3 regions of the Clostridium cellulovorans 743B genome follow, and region 1 is predicted to be linked to each of the others. Evidence: riboswitches for the same ligand, from Rfam matches in the RefSeq annotation. Region 1 holds a riboswitch; each other region holds the start of a gene.
The links. Region 1 has a riboswitch for thiamine pyrophosphate ahead of thiC (phosphomethylpyrimidine synthase ThiC). Riboswitches for the same ligand answer to the same signal wherever they lie in the genome.
Positions count from the first base shown of each region.

Region 1 (4,209 bases):
CTACATTTATATGGCTCTTAACAATTATTCAACTGATATATCTATTTCCACTATTCCAGTATCTTCTATCATCAATGGTACACATATGGTTTGGTTCTTATAATTTCTTTGAGATGCTGCATGTGGCAAGGTGACAATTATATCTGGAGGTGTAATATCAATAGTTAAGCTTTTGGCAGCAAACTGCATTCCAGTATGACCACCAATCATGTTACACAACTCGGAAATAGCGCTTGTACTTATTTCATCTAAGTCATTTACCTCGAACCCCCCCATCATTGTTGAGGCTATACTCATAGCCGTATCCCTAGACATGTTTAAATAAAAGTTTCCCTTAGCATCTCCATTTATCCCAATACAGATTGATACATCATGTAGCGGTATTAATCCTTGCTTAACAAAGGGTTGTTTCTTTGTAAATTCTCGGTTAAGAACTTGCTTGAAAATTTCTGCACAAGCAGCTAAAAATGGTGATATGTATTCTACATTCATTTCCTTACCTCCTAAATAAATTGTTTTTATATCAATTTTATTATAGTTATTACATAATAAAAATATACATACCTTTGATTAAACTTATTTTTTCTAAACTCACATGAGATTAATGATTTTTATAAAACTCCAATAAACAGATTGCAGTAATAAACTTTACTAAACAATTTATATGCTTATTCTATTTGTATTTTTTATATTTGCCATTGAAACTTCTTCAACAATAGTACCACTTATAATAACTCCAATAGTATCAGCCAAACAATGCAATGAAGTTAAAGTTTCAGCTGTAATAAAAATCGTCGTTCCATATTCATAATTTATCCACTTAAAAAGTTCTAGTATATTATCGATTTCTATAATACTAAATCCTTTAAGCGGTTCATCTAAAATTACTAACTCTGGCATAGACACTAAAGATCTCGCTATTGCTAAACGTCTCTTTTCTTTCACCTCTAAGTTCTTTACAATCGTTTTAGAGATATCAATTAGATTTACAGCCTCTAAAATGTTATTTATAATTTTTATGTTCTTGTCACCAATATATTCACAATGTATTTGTAAATTTTCCATTACAGTTAAATTATTATAAAATATTGATTTATCTATCATTATACCTACTTTTTTCAATTTGCGATACTGCAAGTTGAAAATATTTTCTCCTAAAATGTATACTTCCCCCATACTTGGCTTTATTAAATTGCTAAGTAAATTTGAAATTGTAGTTTTACCAGCATTTTGAGGACCTAAAAAACCATATATTTCTCCTTTTTTAACTCGAAGATTTATATTACTAATTATTGATTTTCCGTTAATATTCTTACATAAGTTATTAGTCATTATTGCATATTCCAAATTATCACCTCCAAGTTAATATGTTTTTTTATTCTATATATCGTCGCTCCCTATATCCATACTCGTATTTATGTAATAAACATCAGCTTCAAAATTTTGATTATGTATTTCTTTCAAAGTCATAATTATAGCAACTACTGCAACAATACCTAAGAATACTAATAGTAATAACAACATATTAAATCCTAATTTAAAATATACAATACATAAAATTGCCACTAAAATAAATTCTCTTAATACTATTTGGTTAACTTCTTTTCTTTTTACTGCAAAATAACTAGGAGTTAAAGCTGTAATACAAGAACTTATTATATATACATTTACTTTCCAATTATTTTTATATTCAAATATCTTAGAAGGTATTTTACAAAAATTAGAACATTTCAATTCTAAAAATCTAAAACTCCAATAAAGAGAAAACTTAGCTACTACAATTGATAAAACTGATATTATAATTATTAGCAGTAACTTTACTAACATAACCTTTGTCTTATTCACTGGATACATGAATATTAAATATATTGTTCTATTTTTGTATTCTTCAATAATTATTCTTGAAATCAACACTGCTGTATACATTAAGAATGGGAATGAAATAAGAACATCTACTACTGAATTCTTCATAAAAACAATATAATTCTTACTTGATATATATTGAAAAATGAAAAATAAAATTAACAACATAATATTTATTAAAAATGTTTCAAATATCACATGATAGAAGTTTATTTTTTTCAATTCTAACTTCAATAGTTTAATCATATTTCACCCTTCCTCCAGAAAAGCATATATTAATAATATCCTTTTTACCATAATTTGTAAATTGTTTTAAATAAATTTCATTTACCTTTATAATTCATTCTCTTCTTTTTATCTTATAAATCATTTGTATTTATATTTATATTAGTGTATACTTTATTTATAAAATTACATATTTTGTGCTAGGGGTGCCTTTGGGCTGAGAAGAGTTTTACTCTAACCCTGTGAACCTGATGTGGCCAATACCACCGTAGGGAAGCATGTTTTAGGACTATTTTTTGTATATTAATAATCCATTATAAGGCTTAACTCTACGTTAAGCCTTTTTTAGTGCAAAATATAATTTTTATTAGGATATAGGAAGGGAGAATTTGAGGTTATGAATTATACAACTCAAATGGATGCTGCGAAACGTAATATTATTACCAAAGAAATGGAGGCAGTTGCAAAGAAAGAAAATATAGACGTAGAATTATTACGTTCTTTAGTTGCTGAAGGTAAAATTGCTATTCCTGCTAATAAAAATCATAAAAATCTAGATGCCGAAGGAGTAGGACAAGGATTAAGAACCAAAATCAATGTTAATTTAGGAATTTCTAAAGACTGTTGCGATATGGAAAAAGAACTTGAAAAGGTTAGAGTTGCAATAGACATGAAAGCTGAAGCAATTATGGACCTTTCTAACTACGGAAAAACGGAAGGCATGAGAAAAAAAATTCTTGATATCTGTCCTGCAATGCTTGGTACAGTTCCAATTTATGACGCTGTGGGTTTCTACGATAAAGAGCTTAAAGATATAACAGTAGATGAATTCTTTAAAGTTGTAGAAAAACATGGCGAGGATGGAGTAGACTTTATTACTATCCATGCAGGCTTAAATAGAGAAGCTGTAGAACTACTTAAGCGTAATAGAAGACTTACTCATATCGTTTCAAGAGGTGGCTCTTTATTATTCGCGTGGATGGAGTTAAATAATAAAGAGAATCCATTTTTTGAGCATTTTGACAGGCTATTAGAAATCTGTGAAAAATATGATATGACAATCTCATTGGGAGATGCCTGCAGACCTGGTTCTATAAATGATGCAACGGATCCTTGCCAAATCAAAGAATTAATTACTCTTGGTGAACTTACTAAACGAGCTTGGGAAAGAAATGTACAAGTTATCATTGAAGGTCCTGGCCATATGGCTCTTGATGAAATTCAAGCAAATATGCTTTTAGAAAAAAAATTATGCCATGGAGCTCCTTTCTATGTATTAGGACCTTTAGTTACTGACATAGCTCCCGGCTATGACCATATCACTTCAGCGATAGGGGGAGCTATAGCTGCAACTTATGGAGCAGATTTCCTATGCTATGTTACCCCAGCTGAGCATTTAAAACTTCCAGATCTTGATGATATGAGAGAAGGAATAATCGCTTCAAAGATTGCGGCTCATGCAGCTGATATTGCAAAAGGAGTTAAAGGTGCTAGAGATTGGGATAACGCTATGAGCAAAGCTAGAGCTGACCTTGATTGGGAAACTATGTTCAATCTTGCCCTAGACCCTGTTAAACCAAGAAAATACAGAGAAGCATCAACACCTGAACATAGTGATAGCTGTACAATGTGCGGTAAAATGTGTTCTATGAGGACAATGAAAAAAGTTCTAAACGGAGAAGATTTAAATATACTACGTGATTAACTCCTCATAACATAAAATTTAAGCAGCTAAAGTTTCTTAACTTTAGCTGCTTTTAACATTCTTGAACTTATTTATATTACCACGGGCAATTTGTCCATTATAGCCATAAATATAGGTATGGAGATCATAGAAACAATAGTTGTTACTGTTATCATAACTGCAGCATATTCATAATCTGCATTATATGCCTTAGAAATAATTGATATATTTATCATTCCTGGCATAGCTGCTTGTATGATAAAAACTTCTTTCATAAGCATAGGTCCTTTTATAAATAATCCTAATATTATTACTATAAGTGGTGAAATAACACTCCTACCGATATTTAAGAATATCATTTCCTTATCTATCCTAATTGTTTTTAAATCAACAGCAGCCATAGTTGCTCCTATAAAAAGCATCGACAAAGGCGTTGT
Region 1 covers NC_014393.1:3,443,513-3,447,721, forward strand. Annotated here, with positions in the region: gene CLOCEL_RS14095 (chemotaxis protein CheX) at 25-492, opposite strand; gene CLOCEL_RS14100 (ATP-binding cassette domain-containing protein) at 661-1,347, opposite strand; gene CLOCEL_RS14105 (ABC transporter permease) at 1,381-2,109, opposite strand; TPP riboswitch at 2,281-2,380, shown strand; gene thiC (phosphomethylpyrimidine synthase ThiC) at 2,486-3,793, shown strand; gene CLOCEL_RS14115 (AEC family transporter) at 3,865-4,209, opposite strand, start outside.

Region 2 (4,209 bases), 670 kb from region 1:
TACTAAAGAAATAAATACTGCTGAATGTATTCGTTGTGGTGAATGTAAAGCAGTTTGTCCAAAAGGTGCAATAACCTCGGGTTTTTACTTAAAATCTAATGATAAATCAGATAATTTAAATGAGAAGTTTTTAAACCTTTAACATAAACAATGGAAAGTTTTTACGGTGAATAAATTAGATAAATATATGTTTAGATAAGTTGGCTTAAATGATTTAGAATTATTTTGCCAACTTTCTATATTAAAAGAAATAATAATTATAGGGCTTCTTGATGATTTAAATTAAGGTAATAATCAGTGGTAGTTGAAAGAAAAACTTAAATGAGTATAGATTAAAATTATACCAACTGATTGTTGGTATAATTGGGTTAGAAATCGGAAAACCTAGTGCAAGACTAATTACAACTACCAGTAATTTGAATATTATTAATAATAAAATAATGTTCTAACAGATAATATATATTATATAAGATGATATAATGGTACAATCTTAAACATATCATTAGAATTCTGATGAAGCAAAAATAATATAAAATTGCTATCACTAAATGTATAAAGGAAAGAAAAATATGAATAATTTAGATTTTTACAGCACCATTTTAAAACGAAAATCTGTCCGTAAATATAGTAATGAACCAATTGACAGTTTTGACCTACAAAGGATTAAAGATTTTATAGAGAAAGTTACTCCATTGTATGATAATATCAAGACTGATATTGTCATACTACCGGAAAATGAGATAAAGACCATATTACCAATCAAAGTACCACACTATATTGTAGTTTATTCTGAAAGAAAAGATGGTTATTTACAGAATGTAGGATTTATGTTGCAGCAGGTGGAATTATTTTTATCGTCAAATGGAATTGGTGCTTGTTGGTTAGGTATGAGTATACCTCAAAAAGTATCTTCCGCGAGGAACGGCTTGGGCTTTGTTATAACTTTGGCCTTTGGAAATGCTAATGAGCCAGTCCACAGAGATGATATTTCAGAGTTTAAGCGTAAAGCCTTATCTGAAATTTCTTCTTTAAAGGATGCAGACAAATTGCTTGAAGCTGTAAGATTAGCACCTTCTGCTACGAACAGCCAGCCGTGGTATTTTTCTGGAAGTATTGATAATATTATTATCAGTCGTAAGCTACCGAACATCATAAAAGCAGTAGCATACAATAAGTTTAATAGAATTGACATGGGTATTGCCTTATGTCATTTGAAGATTGCGGCGTTGCATATGGGTAAAACCATAGAGTTTAATAGAAAAAATGATGAAGTGCCAAAAGGCCATGAATACATTACTACAGCTCACATTAAATAATGGTTATGTGTTAGGTTTCTCTTTGATATTAATTTCTATAAGAATTCCAAGAAATTTTAAATAACTTAGAAATCTAGGAGTAATTATAGAAACTATGGTACAATGTAAGGACTAAGAAAGCTAAAAGAGAGAGGACTACATATGGATAAAGAAGAAGTGTTAAGTAACAATAAGCTTGAAGGGTTAACTGCAGTTGAAATCTGGGAAAAATTATATAATGAAGATCTTAGTTGTAAGAAGAATATTTTAGAATATATTGATATAGTAAAAATCCTTAAGAAGGAAAATGTAAGTGAAGAGCAGATTATAAATACATATAATTATATTTATGAAAATATAGACAATCTAAAGGAATCTGTGAAGCCAAATACAATAATGTATTTGAAGAACAGTTTAAAGTCACAACTTGGAAAATATGTTAAAGAAAAAGATCCAAAGTTAGTGAATCATTTCATAGAGTTTTTTAAGGCTGCATATCCTGAAAATAATAGGAGAAAAGATTTTACATGGGTTCTGATGGATATAAATAGTATAACAGAGGAGCAAGTATGGACTACGCTCACTTATATTAATAGAGAATGTCTAAGCAACAATCTTAAGCTGAATTATAATCAAAAACAAGATATAGTAAAAATAATTGAAAAGGCAGTGAGCAAGAATAATGTTAAGTTTATAAATAATATTAAGAGTCTTAGTAAGTTAACAAGCATTCTAAGAATCAACATTGTGTCTGACGGTAAAAAGTTCAATGTAAAATGTTATTAATATCACTTACTTGAAGCTAATAAGACTGTATGTTATGATGAATTATAAAATTGAATATGTAACTAGAGATTTCTACGCCGGGATTAAATTTCTTATTTTTGAAATGTTTTAGAAGAATATTCCCTTAGCTACTTGAGTGATAAGTTTTAGCTAAATTTAAAACCTTTAGAGTAAGTAGAGGTTAGAGTTAAGAAATCTATAACACAGGGGTGTTGGATCGGCCAACTGAGATTAAGAACCTTAATTCTTTAACCCTAATACCTGAACTGGGTAATGCCAGCGTAGGAAGTTGTTTATTATTTTATTATATTGTTTGGTCAATGTGACAGTTTAAGCACAAATCCTATGGGTTTGTGTTTTTTATTTACAGTTTTATTAAACTTATATGGAGGGAAATATGATGAAAAAAGTCTTAACAATTGCAGGTTCAGATAGTTGTGGAGGAGCAGGCATTCAAGCAGATTTAAAAAGTTTTAGTGCAAATGGTGTTTATGGTATGAGTGTTATTACTGCTGTTACTGCACAAAATACTCAAGGAGTTTTTGCTGTACAAGATATAGATGAAGATATTATAAAAGCTCAAATCGATGCTATATTTACAGATATTTCAGTAGATGCAGTGAAGATAGGAATGGTTTCAAAAATATCAACTATTGAAGCTATAGGTGGTAGATTAGAGAAATATAAACCTAGCAACTTAGTGTTAGATACAGTTATGATATCAAAAAGTGGATATTCATTACTAAAACCAGAGGCTAAAACTGCATTAATAACTAAGTTGGTTCCATTAGCAACAGTAATTACTCCAAATTTACCAGAGGCTGAAGAGATATTAAAAGAAGTAAATTCAAATATAAAGGAAATAAAAACTGTTGAAGAGATGGACAAGGCTGCTAAAGAAATATATAAATTAGGGTGTAAAAATGTATTCCTAAAAGGAGGACATCTAGAAGGAGAAGCTATAGATGTTTTATATGATGGAAAAGAGTTGACACATTTTTATTCAAAAAGAATACAAACAAAGAATACTCACGGAACAGGATGCACTATATCTTCAGCAATAGCTGCTAACCTAGCTCTTGGATATAGTGTAAAGGATGCAATACAAAAAGCTAAGGAATATATAACTATTGCTATAAAACATTCGTTAGATATAGGAAAAGGGGTAGGACCAACAAATCATTTCTATAATTTATATAAGAATGCTGGGATGCTAGATGAAGAATAGACTAGGATTTTTGCTTTATTTTTAATTTTGGATGCTTAAATGGAAAGAAAAATAAAAAAAAATCGGGAAAACATTGAAAAAAGTCATCAAAATATAGAAAAATGACATATATATGAGGAAATTTACAGAAATATAGTATATAATTAAAAATGTGTATGTATGTTCCTTAAAAAGTAAATTTATAAGGTTATATGTATACACAAAATAATTTCTTAAATTTAGGGGAAATATACAAAAAGGAGGATTTATCATGAAGAAGAGAAACAGAATACTATCATTTTTGCTAGTTTTAGCAATGGTATTCTCTTGTGTTGTTAGCAAACCGTTGGTAAAAGTATCTGCCGCAGAAGCTAACTACACAACAAAAGGCACTACGACACAGATATATCTTAGTGCCTTTGCACAAAATACTGATGACTGGGCTTGGATGAGTATGGGAGATACTGCTAGCTTAGTATATCAAGACGTAACAAATTTCAATGCCATCGACGCTACTAGTGCCTTTGCAAAGGCAAATGGTACTGCAAACTTTGGGTTACAGGTTGTTGATGGAAATCTTGCTGCAGGAGAAAAAAGTACATTAAAATTCCATATTGGAACAGTTACTATTAAAGCAACTGGATATAATGATGTTGTGGTTAATCTTAACAAGGATTATTCAGAAGCATATGCAGCAGAAAAAGTTTCTTGGGGAATCACAGGAAACAATACATCAATTTTACTAAATGATTATTTACCAACAGATGCAGCAGCGAAAGCAACGTATCTACAAAAGATTACTAGTGTAAAAGCAGATGTTACATTATCAGAATATCAATTTGTTAAACCAGCATCAACTGGGTCAACTTCTGAAAGTGTATACTCATCAGGTGATGCAACAAAGATTTATGCTAGTGCGTT
Region 2 covers NC_014393.1:4,111,033-4,115,241, reverse strand. Annotated here, with positions in the region: gene CLOCEL_RS16800 (4Fe-4S binding protein) at 1-142, shown strand, start outside; gene CLOCEL_RS16795 (nitroreductase family protein) at 549-1,316, shown strand; gene CLOCEL_RS16790 (hypothetical protein) at 1,458-2,081, shown strand; TPP riboswitch at 2,277-2,387, shown strand; gene thiD (bifunctional hydroxymethylpyrimidine kinase/phosphomethylpyrimidine kinase) at 2,482-3,309, shown strand; gene CLOCEL_RS16780 (cellulase family glycosylhydrolase) at 3,560-4,209, shown strand, end outside.
Region 2: another riboswitch for thiamine pyrophosphate. It lies ahead of thiD (bifunctional hydroxymethylpyrimidine kinase/phosphomethylpyrimidine kinase); the one in region 1 lies ahead of thiC (phosphomethylpyrimidine synthase ThiC).

Region 3 (4,209 bases), 2.6 Mb from region 1:
CGTTTAAGTTAATCTTTATCATGTAAATACACTTCCCTTCGCTTACCGCATTTATTCCAATCTTCTGTCTAATTATTACTGTTACTATTATTATACGTGATTTTGCCTTGAAACTTATCATAATTTTAAAAATATTGAGAAAAATATAAAATATACAAACAATCAAGGAGTTTTTTTATGTATACAACAATAATAAGAACAATTATCACATTTTTTCTCATAATATTTACTATGCGTCTTATGGGGAAACGGCAAATTGGCGAGTTACAACCCTTTGAATTAGTTGTTACCATAATAGTATCAGAACTTGCATCGCTTCCTATAGTTGATTCCAAAATACCACTTTTATACGGTATTATACCCATTATTACCTTAATTCTCCTTGAGGTAATGATTTCCTTTATTCAAATGAAATTTGAAAAGACTCGAATTCTTTTTTCAAGTCATCCAAGCATCTTAATTAAAAATGGTTATATAGATTTTGAAGAAATGAAAAAACAAAAATTTAACATAGATGATCTTTTAGAAGAATTAAGGCTTGAAGGCTACTTTAACATAGAAGATATAGAATTTGCTATATTAGAAACTTGTGGTGAACTTTCTATTATCCCGAAAACTGAACTTACTCCGCCAACAAAAAAGGATATGAACATCCATTGTACCCAAGATACCTTGCCTTTAACCCTGGTGGTCGATGGCAAAATTAGGGAATATAATTTAAAGCTTGCTGAAAAGGACGAAAAGTGGCTTATAAACACCATTCAGAAACAAGGTCATAAAGATATTAAAGACATCATCTTAGCCTTACTAGATTGCCAGGGTGAACTATATATCCAAGGAAAAAATGATTCTAAAAAACAAAATAATAACCAAGAAAAAAGCAATAAGAATAAAGGAAAAAAGCAATAAAATAGAGGTGATTTTTCATGAAAAACTTAATAACCTCCTTAGGATTATTCGCCTTAATGCTTGTAAGTATATATTTTATAAATAATTATCTTCATTATATAAATCTCCATCTCATTGAAGCTACTGATAAAATTGATAAATTAGTTGACGATAATCAGTGGGAAGAAGCTATAAAAGAAACTGATGACCTAATAGAACATTGGCAGAAACACCTAAAGTTTGTAACGTTCTTTGTAAATCATAATGATACTGATGCAATAACTTATGAAATGGTGAAACTTAAAGGATACATGAAAAACTATGTTAAAGAAGAATGTTCTCCGTCCTTAGAATCTATAAAAATGCTGTTTATGAAAGTGATTCACCAAGAAGAACTTTCTTTTCAAGGCATTTTTTAGTTTTGATAGTGACTTTACATATACTTACTTTAGGTTTATAATGTTCTCGTAATAGTAATTAAATAATTTTAGGCTAGGGGTGCCAAAAGGCTGAGAGAGGTTTATCCTCAACTCTTTGAACCTGAAGCGGTTAATACCGCCGGAGGGAAGCTACATGCATATTTTGCATAGGAGTTTACTCATTCCGGGTAAGCTTTTTTGTTTGCCCAGAATGTTCTCGCGGTATATGATTGTATTAGATTCCATTTAAGGAAGTTTTAGTGCAAGTTCTATACCGCTTTTTTATTTAAATTACACTAATCTACTAGGCTTTGCAAACAATAATCAAGTCTTAAATCTATATGTTCCAATAAAAACTCTACACTAATTCTATCCACATTACATGATTTACAATGTATAAACATTGTTGGAACTTATATAACTCAAGTTTGCATTGTTATTATTTATATATATTTATCATAAAAGAAATAAGGAGGTGTTTTTATGAATGTTGTATTAAACGGAAACTCCATAGATGTTGCTTCAAATATTTCAGTATATGAAATTCTTGAAGTCCATAATATAAACCCAGCACAAGTAATTGTAGAATTAAACAAATCTATCGCTCCTAAAGATTCTTGGAATACATTAATCCTAAAAGAAAATGACTCAATTGAAGTGCTTCGTTTTGTTGGTGGCGGCTGATATATTTTCTCATAATAATACCATTAACTTAAACTAGAAACTTTCTATATTGGAAATTTCTACTTTACCATGTATTATTTTTTATTAAAAATAAGAAAAATAATCAAAAAGTACGGGCTATATAGTCCTTGTGTAAATCAAATACACATTAGGTTTGCAAGTAGTACACTAGATTAACATTGGAGGTTTTAATAATGATTGAAGATAAATTAATAATTGGAGGACAAACAGTAAATAGCAGATTATTTTTAGGTACAGGAAAATTCGCTGATGAATCGTTAATTCCAGATGTAATAAAAGTTTCTGGTGCTCATGTTGTTACTGCTGCTCTTCGCCGTATAGATTTTAATAACCCAGATAAAAACATGATAAATTACATTCCAAAAGAATGTATATTAATGCCTAATACCCATGGTGCAAGAAATGCAGAAGAAGCTGTAAGAATAGCTCAGCTTTCAAGAGCAGCTGGTGGTGGAAATTGGGTTAAGATTGAAGTTATTTCTGATAATAAGTACCTTCTACCAGATAATTATGAAACAGCAAAAGCAACAGAAATTCTTGCAAAGGACGGCTTTATAGTTCTTCCTTATATGTGCCCAGATTTATATGCTGCAAGATCAATGAGAGATGCAGGTGCTGCAGCAATAATGCCACTTGGAGCTCCTATTGGTACTAATAAAGGCTTAAAAACTAAAGAGCTAGTAAAAATTCTTATAGAAGAAATAGATCTTCCAATAATAGTTGATGCTGGGATTGGTAAGCCTTCCGAAGCTGCTGAAGCTATGGAACTAGGTGCCTCTGCTGTTTTAGTGAACACTGCAGTAGCAACTGCTAGTAATCCTGTATTAATGGCTAAAGCTTTTGGATTTGCTGTTCAGGCTGGTAGAGCTGCTTACCTATCTAAGCCTGGTATTGTTAGCGATTATGCTGAAGCTTCTACACCACTGACTGGTTTCCTTGACTAAAGAATTCTATATAGAAAATTACTTTGAGATTCTTTAGTTATATAAGCTCCACTTAAGTTTCTACACTATACCTTATATAAAAATGTAGTTTCTTTATTGGAACTTGTATCTCTTAATACAAGAGTTTCAGAAAGAAGGATTATTAATGAGTTTTTATAATAAATATCTTACCTATAAAGATTTTGATTTTGATAGCTTTTTTGAAAAAGTTACTGATAATGATGTAATTCGTTCTATAAATGCAGAATTTCCTACGGAACTTGATTATCTTACACTCTTATCAGCAAAAGCTTCAGCTCACCTAGAAGCAATGGCACAAAAGGCAAACCGTCTTACAACTAGCAACTTTGGTAAAACTATAAATATCTTTACACCTTTATATCTTTCTAATATATGTACAAACCATTGTGTATATTGTGGTTTTAATACTAGCAACCATATACCAAGAAAGAAATTAAGCCTAGAGGAAGTAGAAATTGAAGGTAAAGCTATTAGCGAGGAAGGTTTTGGACATGTAGTAATCCTCACTGGTGATGCTAGAGCAGTTACTCCAGTTTCTTATATCGCAGACTGTGCAAGAGTTTTAAAGAAATATCTTCATTCAATTGCTGTGGAGGTATATTCTCTTACTATAGAAGAATATGAAGAACTTGTTGCTGCTGGTGTTGATAGCTTCACCATGTTCCAAGAAGTCTATAATGAAGATTTATATCCTAAACTACATCCAAAAGGTCCAAAGAGCGATTATCATTTTAGACTTGATGCTCCTGAAAGAGCTTGCAAAGCAAAAATGCATAACGTAAATATTGGAGCATTACTTGGACTTGATTCTTGGCAAAAGGAAAGTTTTTTCACAGGACTACACGGAAAATATCTTCAAGATAATTATCCTGGCACTGATATAGCTATATCACTTCCAAGAATACGCCCACATGCCGGCAACCCCTTTATGCCTAAAGGTGTAGATGATAAGTCTCTTGTTCAAGCTATGACAGCTCTTAGAATTTTTATGCCACGCTGTGGAATCACTATTTCTACAAGAGAGACCCCAAGCTTTAGAGAGAATATAATCGGACTCGGTGTTACAAAGATGTCTGCTGGTTCTATAACAGAAGTTGGTGGTCATGCTGTTAAGGAAGAAGAAAGTGTTCCTCAATTTGAAATAAGCGATGACAGAGGACTTGAAGAATTCTCAAAGGTCATCATTAATCGAGGATATCAACCAATTCTAAAAGACTGGGAAGTGCTGATAT
Region 3 covers NC_014393.1:854,798-859,006, reverse strand. Annotated here, with positions in the region: gene CLOCEL_RS03530 (nucleoside kinase) at 1-22, opposite strand, end outside; gene CLOCEL_RS03525 (DUF421 domain-containing protein) at 178-909, shown strand; gene CLOCEL_RS03520 (DUF4363 family protein) at 927-1,307, shown strand; TPP riboswitch at 1,373-1,472, shown strand; gene thiS (sulfur carrier protein ThiS) at 1,791-1,991, shown strand; gene CLOCEL_RS03510 (thiazole synthase) at 2,186-2,956, shown strand; gene thiH (2-iminoacetate synthase ThiH) at 3,102-4,209, shown strand, end outside.
Region 3: another riboswitch for thiamine pyrophosphate. It lies ahead of thiS (sulfur carrier protein ThiS); the one in region 1 lies ahead of thiC (phosphomethylpyrimidine synthase ThiC).